Regions from separate parts of the Thauera sp. GDN1 genome, predicted to be linked through region 2. Evidence: predicted binding sites of a transcription regulator. Region 2 holds the regulator's gene; each other region holds the start of a gene.
The links. Region 2 encodes sigma-54, which starts transcription at its own class of promoters, with help from an activator protein. Its sites were predicted from a motif close to TGGCACGCTTNCTGCTNA; they were not measured.
Positions count from the first base shown of each region.

Region 1: the regulator sigma-54 is predicted to act here: its motif matches at 1,776-1,793, upstream of glnA (type I glutamate--ammonia ligase).
Region 3: the regulator sigma-54 is predicted to act here: its motif matches at 2,828-2,845, upstream of CKCBHOJB_RS13435 (PEP-CTERM sorting domain-containing protein).
Region 4: the regulator sigma-54 is predicted to act here: its motif matches at 2,249-2,266, upstream of CKCBHOJB_RS14600 (polymer-forming cytoskeletal protein).

Region 1 covers NZ_CP097870.1:626,209-630,177, reverse strand. The annotation lists gene CKCBHOJB_RS02780 (rhodanese-like domain-containing protein) at 1-411, opposite strand, end outside; gene CKCBHOJB_RS02775 (cation diffusion facilitator family transporter) at 473-1,663, shown strand; gene glnA (type I glutamate--ammonia ligase) at 1,882-3,291, shown strand; gene CKCBHOJB_RS02765 (DUF4124 domain-containing protein) at 3,429-3,917, shown strand.
Region 2 covers NZ_CP097870.1:3,523,827-3,527,795, forward strand. The annotation lists gene recA (recombinase RecA) at 1-135, shown strand, start outside; gene recX (recombination regulator RecX) at 152-601, shown strand; gene lptB (LPS export ABC transporter ATP-binding protein) at 588-1,310, shown strand; gene CKCBHOJB_RS16195 (RNA polymerase factor sigma-54) at 1,332-2,789, shown strand; gene raiA (ribosome-associated translation inhibitor RaiA) at 2,807-3,130, shown strand; gene ptsN (PTS IIA-like nitrogen regulatory protein PtsN) at 3,267-3,752, shown strand; gene hprK (HPr(Ser) kinase/phosphatase) at 3,721-3,969, shown strand, end outside.
Region 3 covers NZ_CP097870.1:2,925,847-2,929,815, reverse strand. The annotation lists gene CKCBHOJB_RS13450 (methyltransferase domain-containing protein) at 1-133, shown strand, start outside; gene CKCBHOJB_RS13445 (GNAT family N-acyltransferase) at 159-881, shown strand; gene CKCBHOJB_RS13440 (PEP-CTERM/exosortase system-associated acyltransferase) at 1,064-1,849, shown strand; gene CKCBHOJB_RS13435 (PEP-CTERM sorting domain-containing protein) at 1,972-2,769, opposite strand; gene CKCBHOJB_RS13430 (ThiF family adenylyltransferase) at 3,044-3,916, shown strand.
Region 4 covers NZ_CP097870.1:3,166,468-3,170,436, forward strand. The annotation lists gene CKCBHOJB_RS14590 (proline--tRNA ligase) at 1-880, shown strand, start outside; gene CKCBHOJB_RS14595 (transglycosylase SLT domain-containing protein) at 915-1,580, shown strand; gene CKCBHOJB_RS14600 (polymer-forming cytoskeletal protein) at 1,589-2,197, opposite strand; gene CKCBHOJB_RS14605 (HAMP domain-containing sensor histidine kinase) at 2,548-3,969, shown strand, end outside.

The DNA.
Region 1 (3,969 bases), 970 kb from region 2:
GACGCGGTTGCGCTGGTTGTGGGCGTCCCTGTCGCCCTCGAAGCCTTCGAGGACGTTATAGCAGTTGGCGTAGCCCGACGCGCTCGCCAGCCGCGCCGCCGCATCCGAGCGCCCGCCTGAACGGCACAGGAACAGCACCAGCGCCTCGGGGTCGACCTGGTGCTTGAGCTGGGCGAGGAAGCTGGGGTTGTCCTGCATCGAGGGATAGGACTTCCACTCGATCTCCACCGCCCCCGGCACCCGCCCGACCCAGTCGAGCTCGGCGCGCGTGCGCACGTCCACCAGCTTCACGCCGGGCGCCAGCTGCATCACCTGCCAGGCTTCGGCAGGGGTGAGCGCGCCCTGGTAGGGCAATCCGAGGTTCTCCCCGCGTTCGTGCGCGAGAGTCAGCAGGTCCGACAGGGTTCCCATGCGAACATCCGTCTAAAATGAGGGTCGGCCGAAGTATAGCGCGTCCGTCGCGCCCTCCCCCATGCCCTCCCGTCGAACACCCCCCTCTCCTCACGGCTCCACACACGCGTTCGATGACAAGGCGGCGCGCAGCAGGGGCATCCAGCGCGCGACGCTGACCGCGATCGTGACCAACTCCGTGCTGACGGTCGGCCAGGTCGTGATCGGCCTGTTCGCCAATGCGTTCAGCCTGGTCGCCGATGCGACCCATACCCTGTCCGACCTCATCACCGACCTGATGGTGCTGGTGGCCGGCCGCCGCGGCGCCGACCCGGCCGACACCGACCACCCCTACGGCCACGGCCGCATCGAGACCGCCACCACGCTGGTGCTGGGCGCGGTGCTGGCCGGCGTCGGCGTCGGCTTCCTGTGGAGTTCGGGCATGCGCCTGCAGAACATGGACGCGCTGCCCGGGCTCCATCCCGCGGCGCTGGCGATGGCGCTGCTGACCCTGGCCGCCAAGGAAGGGCTGTTCCGCTTCACGCTGGCGGCATCGCGGCGCCTGCGCGCGCCCATGCTGGAGGCGAACGCCTGGCATGCACGCTCCGACGCCGCGTCCTCGCTGGTCGTCGCCGCAGGCATCGGCGGCAGCCTGGCGGGCTACCCCTTCCTCGAGCCGCTGGCCGCGGCCGTCGTCGGCTTCCTGATCCTGCACATGGGGCTGAAGCTGGCGTGGAAATCGGTCGGCGAGCTGATCGACACCGGGCTACCCGAGGAGGAGCTGCGACGCCTGCGGCGCACGATCGAGACCACGCCCGGCGTGATCGGCCTGCACGAGATGCGCACGCGGCGCATGGCCGACCGCGTCCTGTGCGACGCCCACGTGCAGGTGGATCCACGGCTGACGGTGTCGGAAGGGCACCGGGTCTCGGACAACGTCTATCTGCGCGTGCGCTCCACCCACCCCGAGGTGCAGGACGTGCTCGTTCACATCGACCCGGAGGACGACGGCGAACTGCAGGCCGTCCCGCCCGGGCCGCTGCCCGAGCGCGCGCAGATCGTCGCCGAGATGCGCCAACTGCTGGGCCCTGGCGCACCGGAGCCGAAACGCATCCAGCTGCACTATCTCGGCCAGCGCATCGAGGTCGAGCTCATCCTGCCCGCAAGCCTGGACGAGGCGGCGCTCGCAGCCCTGCGCGGCCGCCGCCGCGCCTGGCTGGAAGCACACCCGCACTACCGCAACATCCGCGTCTTCCACGAACTCGCACTCTAATGGTGCATTGAAACTCCGGAATGCACCAGAATGGTGCGCCCGGCAGCAGGCCCGGGCACCGCTTTCGAGCATCACCCCTTATGGCACAATGAGCTTCGGCTTCGAACGAACCTGGCACGCTTAGTGCTTAGTACTGACCACCGAATCCGGCGCATCGACCGCAAGCCGCTGTGCCTCCCGCTCAACGCACACAACGCCTCATCTCACCAGGAGTGAAAATGAACGCTCAAGACGTCATGAAGATGATCCAGGAAAACGAAGTCCGCTTCGTGGACCTGCGCTTCACCGATATTCGCGGCAAGGAACACCACGTCGGCCTGCCGGTTTCCGCCTTCGAGGAAGAGCACTTCGAGCACGGCCACCCCTTCGACGGCTCCTCGCTGGCCGGCTGGAAGGGCATCCAGGCTTCGGACATGATCCTGATGCCGGAACCCTCGTCCGCCTACATCGACCCCTTCTTCGACGAGACCACGCTGGTCATCACCTGCGACGTCATCGAACCGTCGGACGGCAAGGGCTACGACCGCGACCCGCGCTCGATCGCCAAGCGCGCCGAGGCCTACCTGAAGAGCACCGGCATCGGCGACACGGCCTATTTCGGCCCGGAACCCGAGTTCTTCATCTTCGACTCGGTCGAGTGGTCGGTCGACATGTCGGGCGTCTATAGCAAGATCATCTCGGAAGAGGCCGCCTGGTCCACCGCCGACAAGTTCGAAGGCGGCAACACCGGCCACCGTCCGCGCGTCAAGGGCGGCTACTTCCCGGTGCCGCCGGTCGACAGCCTCAACGACGTGCGCGCCGCCATGGTGCTCGCGCTCGAGGCCTGCGGCGTGCCGGTCGAAGTCCACCACCACGAAGTGGCCAACGCCGGCCAGTGCGAGATCGGCACCCGCTTCAGCACGCTGACCCAGCGCGCCGACTGGACGCAGGTGCTCAAGTACATCGTGCACAACGTCGCCCACCAGTACGGCAAGACCGCCACCTTCATGCCCAAGCCCATCGTCGGCGACAACGGTTCCGGCATGCACGTGCACCAGTCGATCTGGAAGGACGGCCAGAACCTGTTCGCGGGCAACGGCTACGCCGGCCTGTCGGAGACCGCGCTGTACTACATCGGCGGCATCATCAAGCACGCCCGTGCGCTCAACGCGATCACCAACCCGGGCACCAACTCGTACAAGCGCCTGGTGCCGCACTACGAAGCCCCGACCAAGCTCGCCTACTCGGCGCGCAACCGTTCGGCCTCGATCCGCATCCCCTACGTCGCCAACCCGAAGGGCCGCCGCATCGAGGCGCGCTTCCCGGATCCCCTGGCCAACCCGTACATGTGCTTCGCCGCGCTGATGATGGCGGGCCTGGACGGCATTCAGAACAAGATCCACCCGGGCGACCCGGCCGACAAGAACCTGTACGACCTGCCGCCGGAAGAAGACGCGCTGATCCCGACCGTGTGCACCAGCCTCGAACAGGCGCTGGAGTACCTCGACAAGGATCGCGAGTTCCTGACCCGCGGCGGCGTGTTCTCCAACGACTTCATCGACGCCTACATCGCGCTGAAGATGGAAGAGGTGGATCGCATGCGCATCACCACCCACCCGGTGGAATTCGACATGTACTACAGCCTGTAATCCGCGGATTACTGCGCAGCATGGAAAGGACGGGCATTGCCCGTCCTTTTTTTATGGGTTCTAATCAGGCTTCATTCCGCAAGGACAAGGATGCGCCGGCACGCGCTCGACGCCGCCCGCGTCCCGCACATACGCGCATGCAACTGTTTCGACTCCTTCCGCTGATCCTGCTCTCCGGCGTGGCAGCGCCCGCATACGCAGACATCTACAAATGCACCGGCGCCGACGGACGGGTGACCTACACCAACGACCGCTCTCTCGGCCGCGGCTGCGTGCGCCTGCAGAGCGACCAGCCGGTGTCCTCGATCCCCGCACCGGCACGTCGGCCCGGCGCCGCACCGGCCGCCCCGGCGACCGGCTCCTCCGCCGCCTTCCCGCGAGTGAGCCCCAACGACCAGCGCAGCCGCGACGATGCACGTCGCCAGGTGCTGGAGAGCGAGCTGGCCACCGAGGAGGCGGCGCTCGCCACCGCCGAGAAGGCGCTCGCCGAGCAGGAGGCCATCCGCCTCGGCGACGAACGCAACTACCAGAAGGTGCTCGACCGCCTGCAGCCCTTCAAGGACAAGGTCGAGCTGCACAAGCGCAACATCGAAGCCCTGCGCCGGGAGATTTCCGGCCTGCGATGACTCGCGTCTGGCGCGCATCTTGCTTGTCGATGTGAAGACCACCAGGACGCGC
Region 2 (3,969 bases):
AAGGACAACTCGCGCGAGTTCCTGCGCAACAACCCGGCGCTGGCGCGCGAGATCGAGAACAAGGTGCGCGTCGCCGTCGGCCTGCCCGAACTGGCGGCTGCGGCGCCGACCACCCCGGCATCCGCCGAGGCCTGAGCGCCGGACGTCGAGCATGGGCGAACCGAGCCTGCGTGAACGCGCCCTTCGCCATCTCGCCCGGCGCGACCATTCGCGCGCCGAGCTGGCGAAGAAGCTCGCCGCCCATGGCGACGCCGAGGAGATCGAGGCGGTCATCGAACGCATGGGCGAGCTCGGCCTGCAGTCCGACAGCCGCTACGCCGAGGCCTTCGTGCGCGGCAAGGCGGCGCGCTTCGGCAGCGGCCGCCTACGCAGCGAACTCGCCCGCCGCGGCATCGACCGTGACCTGATCGACGAGGCTCTCGCCACCGAGTGCGTAGAATCGGAAGCGGAGCGCGCCCGTGCCGTGCTGCGCGGCCGTTTTTCCACGCCGCCGGCCGATGCCCGCGAATGGGCGCGCCAGGCGCGCTTCCTGCAAACCCGCGGCTTCGCGCCCGACCTGATCCGCAAGCTGCTGAAAGAGCCCTACGATGAGTCTGCTTAAGGTCGCCGGCCTCCAAAAACGCTACAAGGCGCGCACCGTGGTGCACGACGTCGGCTTCGAGGTGGGCTCGGGCGAGGTCGTCGGCCTGCTCGGCCCCAATGGCGCCGGCAAGACCACCTGCTTCTACATGATCGTCGGCCTGGTGCGTGCCGACGGCGGCCAGATCGGCCTCGACGGCAAGGACCTGACCCACCTGCCGATCCACGCCCGCGCGCGCCTGGGCCTGTCCTACCTGCCGCAGGAAATGAGCGTGTTCCGCAAGCTCACCGTGGCCGAGAACATCCAGGCCGTGCTCGAGCTGCAGGGCCTCGACAAGCGCCAGGTCGGCGAGCGCCTGGACGAGCTGCTGCACGAGCTCGGCATCCACCACCTGCGCAACAACACCGCCATCTCGCTGTCGGGCGGCGAGCGCCGGCGCTGCGAGATCGCCCGCGCGCTGGCCACCGATCCGCGCCTGATCCTGCTCGACGAACCCTTCGCCGGTGTCGACCCGATCGCGGTGATCGACATCCAGAAGATCATCCGCTTCCTGAAGGAACGCGGCATCGGCGTGCTGATCACCGACCACAACGTGCGCGAGACGCTCGGCATCTGCGACCGCGCCTACATCATCAGCGAGGGCCGCGTGCTGGCCAGCGGCCAGCCCGGCGAGATCATCGAGAACGAGCGCGTGCGCCAGGTCTATCTCGGCGAACACTTCCGCCTCTGAGGGCGCGCACCGAAAATCGCGATGAAGCCCAGCCTCCAGCTCAAGCTCTCCCAGCACCTCACGCTGACGCCGCAGCTGCAGCAGTCGATCAAGCTGCTGCAGTTGTCGACGATCGAGCTGAACCAGGAGATCGAGCGCATCCTCGTCGACAACCCGATGCTCGAGCGCGAGGACGGCGACGGCTCGGACTTCGCGCCCGCGCCGCCCGCGGGCAGCCCGCCCGAGCGCGAGCAGGCCCAGGAAGCCGCAGCCGAACCGCCGGCCGGCGAGGGCGAGCGCCGCGAAGGCGGCGAAGGCAGCAGCGAGGACGAGGGCATCGACTGGTCCAATGTCGGCACCGGCGCCTCGAGCCGCAGCGAGGGCGACGACGACGACGTCGACTACCAGGACCTGCAGGCTTCGGGCATCTCGCTGCGCGAGCACCTCGACCAGCAGGTCGCCCTGTCCCAGCTTTCCGATCGCGACCGCGCGCTGGTGCGCTTCGTGATCGAGGCCCTGGACGACGACGGCTACCTGCACCAGCCGCTCGAGGAGCTGCTGCAGCTGCTGCCCCCGGAATCCGAGGTCGACCTCGACGAGCTGACGATCGCGCTGCATCACGTGCACAACCTCGAGCCGATCGGCGTCGGCGCCCGCAGCCCGCAGGAATGCCTGGCCCTGCAGCTGCGCGCCCTGCCGCCGGACCCGATCCGCACGCTCGCCCTCGAGATCGTCACCCGCCACCTCGAGCTGCTCGCCGATCGCAACTTCGCCAAGCTCAAGAAACTCACCGGCTGCGACGACGACGAGCTGCGCGCCGCCCAGGCCCTGATCTGCAGCCTCGACCCGCATCCGGGCTCGCGCTACTCCAATGCCGAGACGCGCTACGTGCTGCCCGACGTCGTCGTGCGCAAGCTGCGCGGGCGGTGGACCGTGAGCCTCAACCAGGAGGCGATGCCGCGCCTGCGCATCAACCGCCTCTATGCCAGCCTGCTGCAGCAGAACCGTGCCCAGGGCGGCGGCCTGAGCGGTCAGCTGCAGGAAGCGCGCTGGCTGATCCGCAACGTGCAGCAGCGTTTCGACACCATCCTGCGCGTGTCTCAGGCCATCGTTGACCAGCAGCGGCAGTTCTTCGATCATGGGGACGTGGCGATGCGGCCACTCACCCTCCGGGAGATCGCAGACCAGCTCGAGCTGCACGAATCCACCGTATCGCGCGTCACCACGCAGAAGTACATGGCGACCCCGCGCGGCGTATTCGAACTCAAGTATTTCTTCGGCAGTCACGTCGCCACCGATACCGGTGGAGCGGCATCCTCGACGGCGATTCGCGCGCTGATTCGCCAGCTGGTGGATGCGGAAGACAGCAAAAAGCCGCTGTCCGACGCCAAGATTGCAGAAATTCTGGGCCAGCAGGGTATCGTGGTCGCGCGGCGAACGATCGCCAAATACCGCGAATCCCTCAATATCCCGCCGGTCAGTCTGCGCAAGTCCCTCTGACAACAACAGGAGTTACCATGAACCTGAACATCACCGGGCGTCACGTCGAAGTCACCCCCGCCATCCGCGACTACGTGACTTCCAAGCTCGACCGCGTCATCCGCCACTTCGACAACGTCACCAGCGTCGGCGTGATCCTGTCGGTCGAAAAGCTCAAGCAGAAGGCCGAAGTCACCCTGCACGTGCGTGGCAAGGACATCTTCGTCGAGAGCGACGATGCCGACCTCTACGCGGCCATCGACGCCATGACCGACAAGCTCGACCGCCAGGTCCAGAAGTACAAGCAGAAGCAGTCGGACCACAACCACGAGACGCTCAAGCACCAGGAACCGGAAGCCTGACGCCTTCGTTACAGCCCCGTGTCCGGGGTGTGGTTATAATGCGCGCGTTTTCACGACGCGACTGCCACGCGCCCCGGACCGGCTGCCCACACTGCGTGGCATCGGCACAAGGGGCGCAGCGCGAGCCCACCAGCGAATGAGCCTCATATCCCAACTCCTGCCACTGTCCAACGTGGTGGTCGATCTCGACGCGAGCAGCAAGAAGCGCGTCTTCGAACAGGCCGGACTGCTGTTCGAGAACAACCAGGGCATCGCCCGCAGTACCGTCTTCGACAGTCTCTTCACCCGCGAGCGCCTCGGCTCCACCGGGCTGGGACAGGGCATCGCGATCCCGCACGGCCGCATCAAGGGCTTGAAGGACGCCGCCGGCGCCTTCCTGCGCCTCGCGGCCCCGGTCCAGTTCGACGCCCCCGACGGCCGCCCGGTCAACATGCTGTTCGTGCTGCTGGTACCCGAGCAGGCCAACGAAACCCACCTCCAGCTGCTGTCCGAGCTCGCGCAGATGTTCAGCGACCGCGAATTCCGCGAGGCGCTGCAGAACGCGCCGGACGCGGCCCACATCCACCGCATGTTCCTGACCTGGGGCGCCGATGCGGCAGACCAGCGTAGCGCGGCTGTATGAGGCCCATCGCGAAAGCCTGAGCCTGACCCACGTCAGCGGGAACCTCGACGCGCGCCTGTCGGTGGGCGACGAGCAGATCTGGCCCGCCGACCTGATCGGCCACCTCAACCTGATCCACCCGACGCGGCTGCAGATCCTCGGCACCGCCGAGCTCGCGTGGGCGCAGCGCCAGTCCAACGAGAAGGTCGCGCGCCACCTCAACGAGATCCTCTCCGCC
Region 3 (3,969 bases), 600 kb from region 2:
CGGATACAAGGCTTCACTGCTCGGCGGCGCAGTGGATGTCCCTGCGCTTTACGAGGAACTCGCGGAGAAGGTGGCGTCAGGAGGTCTGATGGTGGCCGCTGGCGTCTTCATCGTGTCTGGCCGGAAAGCATGATCGACAGCTTGATCTGGGAGTGAACATGGAAACCGAGTACTTTCGCTTCGAGGAAGTGCTGCCCGGTTCGCCCGCCTACGAGCGGTATCTCGAGGCGCGCTACCAAGTGTTTTGCGCCGAACTCGGGCGGATCGAGCCGAGTGGCCTGTGTTCCAGCAGGGGGCTGCCGATCGAAACCGACGGCTATGACGGATACAGCCGGCACTTCATAGCCTTATACAAGCCCGACGCTTCGGTTGCAGGTTTCGTGCGCGTGATCCTGCCGAGTGCGAAGGGGCTCAACGTCACCTCGCGCTATGTCATCGACCACCCGCTGCCCTATGCCGACGCTACGGAGGGCAGCATCGGCGAAATATCGCGCATGGCGATCGCCCCGCGTTTCCGTCGCCGGCACTCGGACCAGGGCAAGCCCATCGAGGGCGACCCGGGCGACGAGATGCTGCGCCGGCCGGAAGGCATGCGCCGACATCAGCCCGAACTGGTCCTTGGCATGTACCGCGAGATCTACCAGCTGTGCAAGGGCATCGGCATCGGCTATTGCGTGGCGGCGATGGACAGCCACTTCAGCCGCCTGCTGATCGCGCTTGGTTTTCCGTTCGTGCCCGTGGGGCCCGTCAATGCAGGCGTGTCGCCGCCGCGTCGCGTGTTCCTGATCAGTGCGCTCGAGATCGAACGCAGCCTGGGGGCCCGGGAAGAGGCGGTGCTGCGCTTCATGCAGCAAGGACAGGCAGAGCTGGGCATGGCCTGATCGCACATATTTCCCCGCTCGCCTTGTGCTTTCGCGCGTGAGATCTGTGAGATCTATCACGAAGAAATTTACAAATTACTTGACGGACAGCCTCCGGGGCTAAGTTATCTTCCACGGCAACATACGCGTGCGAATGCTTTGAGGCATCGCGCCATCGCACACGCGTAAACCTCAAGGTGTGGATGTTGCTGGAGAGATACGAATACTCGGTGGTCGAGCCCGGCACGGGCGCCTACGCGGAATACCTGGCCTTGCGCCACATGGTGTTCTGCGAGGAGTTGGGGCGGATCGTGCCCGACGGCAGGCGCGCGGGTGGCGTCGCCATCGAAAGTGACGAATACGACGTGCACAGCCTGCATGTGCTGTGCCGGGTGAAAGAGACGGGTGTCGCCGTCGGGTGCTCGCGGCTCATCCTGCCGGGGCCGAACGGGCTGAACGTCAGCGCGCGCTACAGCCTGTCGCGAGGCACGGAGGCTTCAGTCGGCCAGATCGGCGAAATCGGTCGCCTTGCGCTGTCGTCGAGGTTGCGCAGGCTTCGCGGTGAGGTCTCGAACATGCTGGGGCGACATCAGGCGTCTGGCACGGCCGGTGGGTCGGCGCATTCCATGCTCAAGCGCGAGGGGCCTCTCGTGGCGCTGGGTCTGTATCGCGAGATTTTCAACCTCGCCAACCGCTATGGCATCACCCACTGCTACGCTGCCATGGAGCCGGCGCTCGCACGGCTGTTGAACCGTCTCGGCTTTCCCTTTCATGAAGCCGGCCCGCTGAATACCACCGTGAGTCCGGCTCGTCAGCCCTATCTGATCGGTGCGCAGGCTGCCAGGGCGGGGCTGGCGGCGCGCAATTCGTGCCTGTATCGCTTCATGTTCGGTGGTGTGGAGGCGGAGCCGCAGGTGATGATGACCTCCGCCGCGTGGCCGCTGGTGGCTGAGGCCAAGAGCTACAGGGATGCTGGCCTTCATATCTGATAGCGTCTGAGCGACTGGCGGGACAACCCGGTTACGCCTTTGGCGTTGTCTCCTCTGGATGGGGGGCGAAAAAAAGCCGCGCCATCATTGCGCGGCTTTTTTCTTGGTGTGCTCCGACAGAGTCAGGAAGCCTTCTTCATGCGCCGTGCGGCGCCTAGTCCGAAGAGGCCCACGCCGAGAAGAGCAAGGATGCCTGGCTCAGGGACCCGGTTAAACTCCACGCTGCCATTCAGCGTGGTGGAGCGAGTATATTGGCCATTCCCAATGGATGTGGGCGCCGTTCTCGTATCCAGGTTGGTGTCCAGACGCATGTTGATAGCTACGGTCACATCGCTCCAGTCAGTTGCTGGCGGGAAGAACCATGTGTCCGCGAGTGGGTTCGACACCGTTGCGTAGATAATTGCGTTTGCAAGGTCGCCGGCACTGGCGAAGACGTTCAGGGTGAGCAACTGCAGTTCAGGGGCAACGATGTTTCCATTGATATCGATTGCCGATCCATAAACGTAAATAGTGCCGGAAGTGTAATTCGCCAAAATGGCGGTCGAGGCGAGATTTATCGCGGCAATCGTGCCCGAGAGGTCGGTATATGCGAAACGGATCTGGTAGTTCGATCCGATGCCTTCATTGTTATTGCCCCCGAGGATTGCGCTTCCAGTGCTGCCCAAGAAATTAGAAACGGAGCCCCCGCCACTGTCGGTAACCGAGTCACCGATGTTAAGGCCGGCCGTGCCGTTGTCGTCGGTGTAGGTGGAAGTGGCTGACCAATCTACCGCGAGCTGAAAGATGCTTGCAGTCGTGCCGTCCCCTGCGTAAGAACTAGAGAACTGAGTCACGTCCATGTAGAAGGGCTCAGCCATCGCGGCGCCCGATGCGAACATCGACGAAACCGCCAGCGCTGCTGCAAATTTGTTGAGTTTCATGATTTTGCCTCCAAGTTGGCGGGGTACCAGGCGCTTCCATGTTTCCCCTGCGGTTCAATAAGCACCATCCGTGCCTGAACATGCAAGGTCATAAAAAACAGTGAGATAGCGCTGGTCGCCGTGTTGGTTGGCGTGTGAGTGTAAAAAATGCCGACACATTCTCGCGGCTGAATGCCCTCGGGCATGCGAAGACAGGGTTCGTGGGATCCGCCCTTGTAATGCAGCCGTCCCTGCGGAAAGATGCCCTCAACCCCGTCATCGCCGGAGACCTGTCTTGACTCCCTTCGATTACAACCAAGCCTTCAGCCGCAACCTCGGCGTCGTCAGTGCCACCGAGCACGAGCGCCTGCGCAATGCCACCGTCGCGATCGCCGGCATGGGCGGGGTGGGGGGGGATTACCTGATCAGCCTGGTGCGGGCCGGCGTGGGTGGCTTTCACCTGGCCGAGTTCGACGAGTTCGAACTAGTGAACTTCAACCGCCAGTACGGCGCCAGCGTGCCGACGCTGGGGCGGCGCAAGCTGGAGGTGATGGTGGAGCAGGCGCTCGCGATCAACCCGGAACTGCGCATCACCACCTTCGCCGACGGCATCCAGGCCGACAACATCGATGCCTTCCTCGACGGTGTCGATCTCGCGGTGGATGCGGTCGATGCCTTCGCCGTGGACAAGCACCCGCTGCTGGTCAATGCGGCTTCGGCGCGCGGCCTGGCGACGGTCGCGGCGGTGCCGCTGGGGCTGGGGGCGGGCATGCTGGCCTTCGGGCCGCAGGGCATGAGCTACGAAGATTACTTCGCGATCACGCCCGCCATGAGCGAGGACGAGAAGATCGTGCAGTTCCTGCTCGGCTTCGCGCCCGAGCTTTACCACCTGCGCTATCTCGACCCGAGCTCCATCAACCTGAAGGCGCGCAAGGGGCCGAGTTCGGTGGCAGGCTGCAAGCTGTGCGCGGGTTTCATCACCACGCAGGCGCTGGTGGCGCTGCTGCATCCCGACGAGCTTCGATGCGTGCCCTGGTACACCTACCTCGATGCACGCGTCGGCCGCTTCCATCACCGCCGGCTGTGGATGGGCAACCGCAATCCCCTGCAGCGCCTGAAGAGTTTCGTCGCCAAGCGGCGGCTGGCAAAGCTCGACGCGCAGCGCTGATCGGGTGCTGGCCTTCGGGGGCCGCGCGTCGCTGGGCTAGAATGCGGCGAGTC
Region 4 (3,969 bases), 360 kb from region 2:
CAAGGGCAACCCTGCCGGCGTCACCGTGTGGCTGCTGCTGGTGCGCGGCGACCACGCGCTCAACGAGGTCAAGGCGAGCAAGCTGGAAGGCCTCAAAGCCGGATTCCGCTTCGCCACCGAGGCCGAGATCCTCGAGCACTTCGGCTGCAAGCCGGGCTACCTCGGCCCGATCGGGCTGTTGAAGCCGGTCAAGATCATCGCCGACCGCACGGTCGCCCACATGGCCGACTTCATCTGCGGCGCCAACGACGAGGATTTCCACTTCACCGGGGTGAACTGGGGCCGCGACCTGCCCGAGCCCGACCTGGTGGCCGACATCCGCGACGTGGTCGAAGGCGACCCCAGCCCGGACGGCAAGGGTGTGCTCGCCATCCAGCGCGGCATCGAGGTCGGCCACGTGTTCTACCTCGGCACCAAGTACTCCAAGGCGATGAATGCCACCTTCCTCGACGAGGACGGCAAGCCCAAGCACTTCGAGATGGGCTGCTACGGCATCGGCGTGACCCGCATCCTGGGCGCGGCGATCGAGCAGAACCACGACGCCCGCGGCATCATCTGGCCACGCGCGATCGCGCCCTTCGAGGTGGTGATCTGCCCGGTGGGCTGGGGCAAGTCGGAGACCGTGCGCGACGAGGCGCAGAAGCTGTACGACGCGCTGATCGCCACCGGCGTCGATGCCATCCTCGACGACCGCGACGAACGCCCCGGGGTGATGTTCGCCGACTGGGAGCTGATCGGCGTGCCGCACCGCGTCACCATCGGCGACCGCGGGCTCAAGGAAGGCCTGGTCGAGTACCAGGGCCGCCGCGATCCGGAAGCGAGCAAGCTGCCAGCCGGCGAAGTCCTCGGCCACGTGCTCGACCGGCTGAAGCAGGGCTGATCCTCCGCAACGACGCTCGGGACCACCTGCCACCATGCGCCCCCTGCCCGTCACGCTCCGCCACCTGACCGCCGCCTGCGTGCTCGCGCTGGCGGCCAGCGGAGTTCAGGCGGGGGCACAGCAGTACGAACCGATGGCGGCGAGCGTGCGCGCCGCGCTGCACGCTGCGGTCAGCGACGCAGCGGCGCCTATGCTGCCGATTCCCGACGCCGGCGAGCGCGCGCAATGGCTGGCCGAGATGTCGCGCCGGCTGCAGAAACGCATCCCGGACGAGGCCTACCGCAGGGAGTTGCTGACCACCATCCACTACGAGGCCACCCGCGCCGGGCTGGACCCGCAGCTGGTGCTCGGCCTGATCCAGGTCGAGAGCAACTTCCGCAAGTACGCGATCTCGTCCGCCGGCGCGCGCGGCTACATGCAGGTGATGCCGTTCTGGATCAAGGTCATCGGCCGCACCGATGACAACCTCTTCCACATGCGCACCAACCTGCGCTACGGCTGCAACATCCTGCGCCACTACCTCGACATAGAGAAGGGCGACCTCTACCGCGCGCTCGGGCGCTACAACGGCAGCCTGGGCAAGCCGCACTACCCCAATCTGGTTCGTGCGGCCTGGGAGAAGCACTGGAGCTGGTCGCCGCAACAGCTCGCCGCCGCGACCCCGGCCGGCTCCGACGCGACCGCGAGCCGGTCGCGCTGAGCGTCGCCTCAGCCCGCCACTGCGGCGAGCACGCGCGGCTCCTGGGTCTTCCCGTCGACCGCGCGCAGTGACTCCTTGCCCGCGGCGCTCAGCGACTGCACGTCGCCCGACAGCTCCCCGCCTTCTTCGATCAGGATCTTGCCGTAGCGGATCTTGCCGCTCACCCGGCCGGTGGCCTGGATCAACAGTTGCTGGCGCGCGGTCAGCTCGCCCTCGAAGTGGCCATGGATCTCGGCGATGTCGATCACGACCGTGCCCTTGTAAGCCCCCTTCTCGGCGATCTTCAGCACCCGGCTGTCCATCGTCGCCTCGACCCGGCCTTCGACCACCAGGGTGTCGCAGTCGAGGATCTCGGCGCCCTTTAGCTTGACGTCGGGACCGACGATCAGACGGCTTCCGCCCGTCGTTTCGCTGCCCGGCGCGGGCGCAGCGCCAGCGGACGCCGGCATCTCCGTCCTGCGCACCGCCTCGCTCGACATGCCGGACGCCGTCGTGCCGGTCGATTCGGCAGCGGCAAGGACGCTGCCGGACGTGCCCAGGCTGCCTGCCGGACGCTGGGTGTTGCGAATCGGGGAAGTGTCCGCCGTCTTCTGGAACATATTGGGCTTGTTGAACATGCTTTCTCCTTGAATGGGGTGCAGCCCCTGCGCTGCAGTCCGACCAGCACTTCAGCAATACCCGTGCCAGATAACGTTTTCGCCAAATCAGGCAAGGACTTGCGGACTCGGTCCGGGGGAGCGGGAATGAGGGCGCCACCGCTGATCGGCCCCATCTGTCGCCGCAACCCGACAGTCGATGCAGCCGAGTGAGACAGGCCACTGTTTCAAAAGCATTTTCGTTTGTCGCCGTGGAGCGACGACGCGGCCGCCGACTTACTTCGCCTTGCACTTCCACGACTGCATCTGGCGAGCGGCTGACCTAGACTTCAGGGTTTGTGTCGCCCCCGCCTGCGCCCCCCCGACTCCCGATGCTTCGTCTCTCGTTCCGCAGCACCTTGCTGGTGAGCTTCCTGCTGATCGCGGGTGCCCTGGCCGCCGCCGCCGTGACCGGCTGGCTGGGCCTCGAGGCGACCGCACGCGCGATCCAGGACGGCAAGCGCGAGGCGCTCGCACTCAGCGCGGCGGCGAGGCGGATCGGCGAGCGCACGGTCGACCTCGAGCGCAGCGCCCGCCAGTACCTGGTGCTCGGCGACCAAACCCTGGCGACACGCTTCGCCGGCACGGTGGAAGACGCACGGGCAGCGCTCGCCGTGCTCGAATCCGCCGGCACCGACTTCTCCGCCCCGAGCGCAGACTGGCGCGCGACCGCGGAGCGGATCGGGGCGCGACTGGAGGCGGCGCACGCGGCCGCGCACGACGACGTGGGGACACCGACCACGCCCACCGTCCTGGCAGCGGACGAGGCCGATGGCGACTTCGCCCGTCTCGCTGCGCTCTCGGCGACACTCGCCACCCTGGTCGAGGATCGGTTGGCCCGTCGGGACCGGGCGGTGATGGATGCGCTCGACCGGGAACGCCACACGGTAGCGGTGCAGGTACTGGGTGCGCTGCTGCTGGCCGCGGCGCTCGCCGCCCTCGGCGGCTGGTGGCTGCTGCGCCCGCTCGGCCGCATCGAGCACGCGATCGCGGCGCTCGGTGAGGGCCGCCTCGCCCAAGCGATCCAGATCACCGGCCCCGCCGACCTGCGCCAGCTCGGCGAACGCCTCGACTGGCTGCGCCTGCGCCTCGCCGAACTCGAAGCCAACCGCAACCGCGTGCTGCGCCACGTCTCGCACGAGCTGAAGACCCCTCTCGCCTCGCTGCACGAGGGTGTGGCCCTGCTCGCCGACGGCGTGCTCGGCCGGCTCACTCCCGAGCAGCGCGAGGTCGCCGGCATCCTGGAACACAGCGCACGCACGCTGCAGGAGCGCATCGAGCAGCTCCTGCAATACAACGCCAGCCAGTTCGACGCACGCACGCTGGACCTTCAGCCGACCGCGCTGCTGCCCCTGCTGCGCGAGGTCGCCGCAGAACTCCGTCTCCAGGCCCGGGCCCGCGGCGTCGGCATCGACTTCGCCGGCGCGGCGCCCATCGTCTCCGCCGACATCGCCAAGCTGCGCACCGCCTTCTCCAATCTGCTCGCCAACGCCGTTGCCTTCAGCCCGGCCGACGGCCGCATCGAGATCGAGATCGGCGTCGACGGCGAACGGGTGGTGATCGACTGCCGCGACCAGGGTCCCGGCATCGAGCCGGCCGAGCTCGAGCGTATCTTCGAGCCCTTCTTCCAGGGCAGCCGCAGTTCCGGCGCGCCGGTCAAGGGCAGCGGCATCGGGCTGGCGATCGTGCACGAGTTCATTTCGGCCCACCACGGCACCGTCCGCGCGCTGCCCAGCGCCCACGGCGCCCATTTC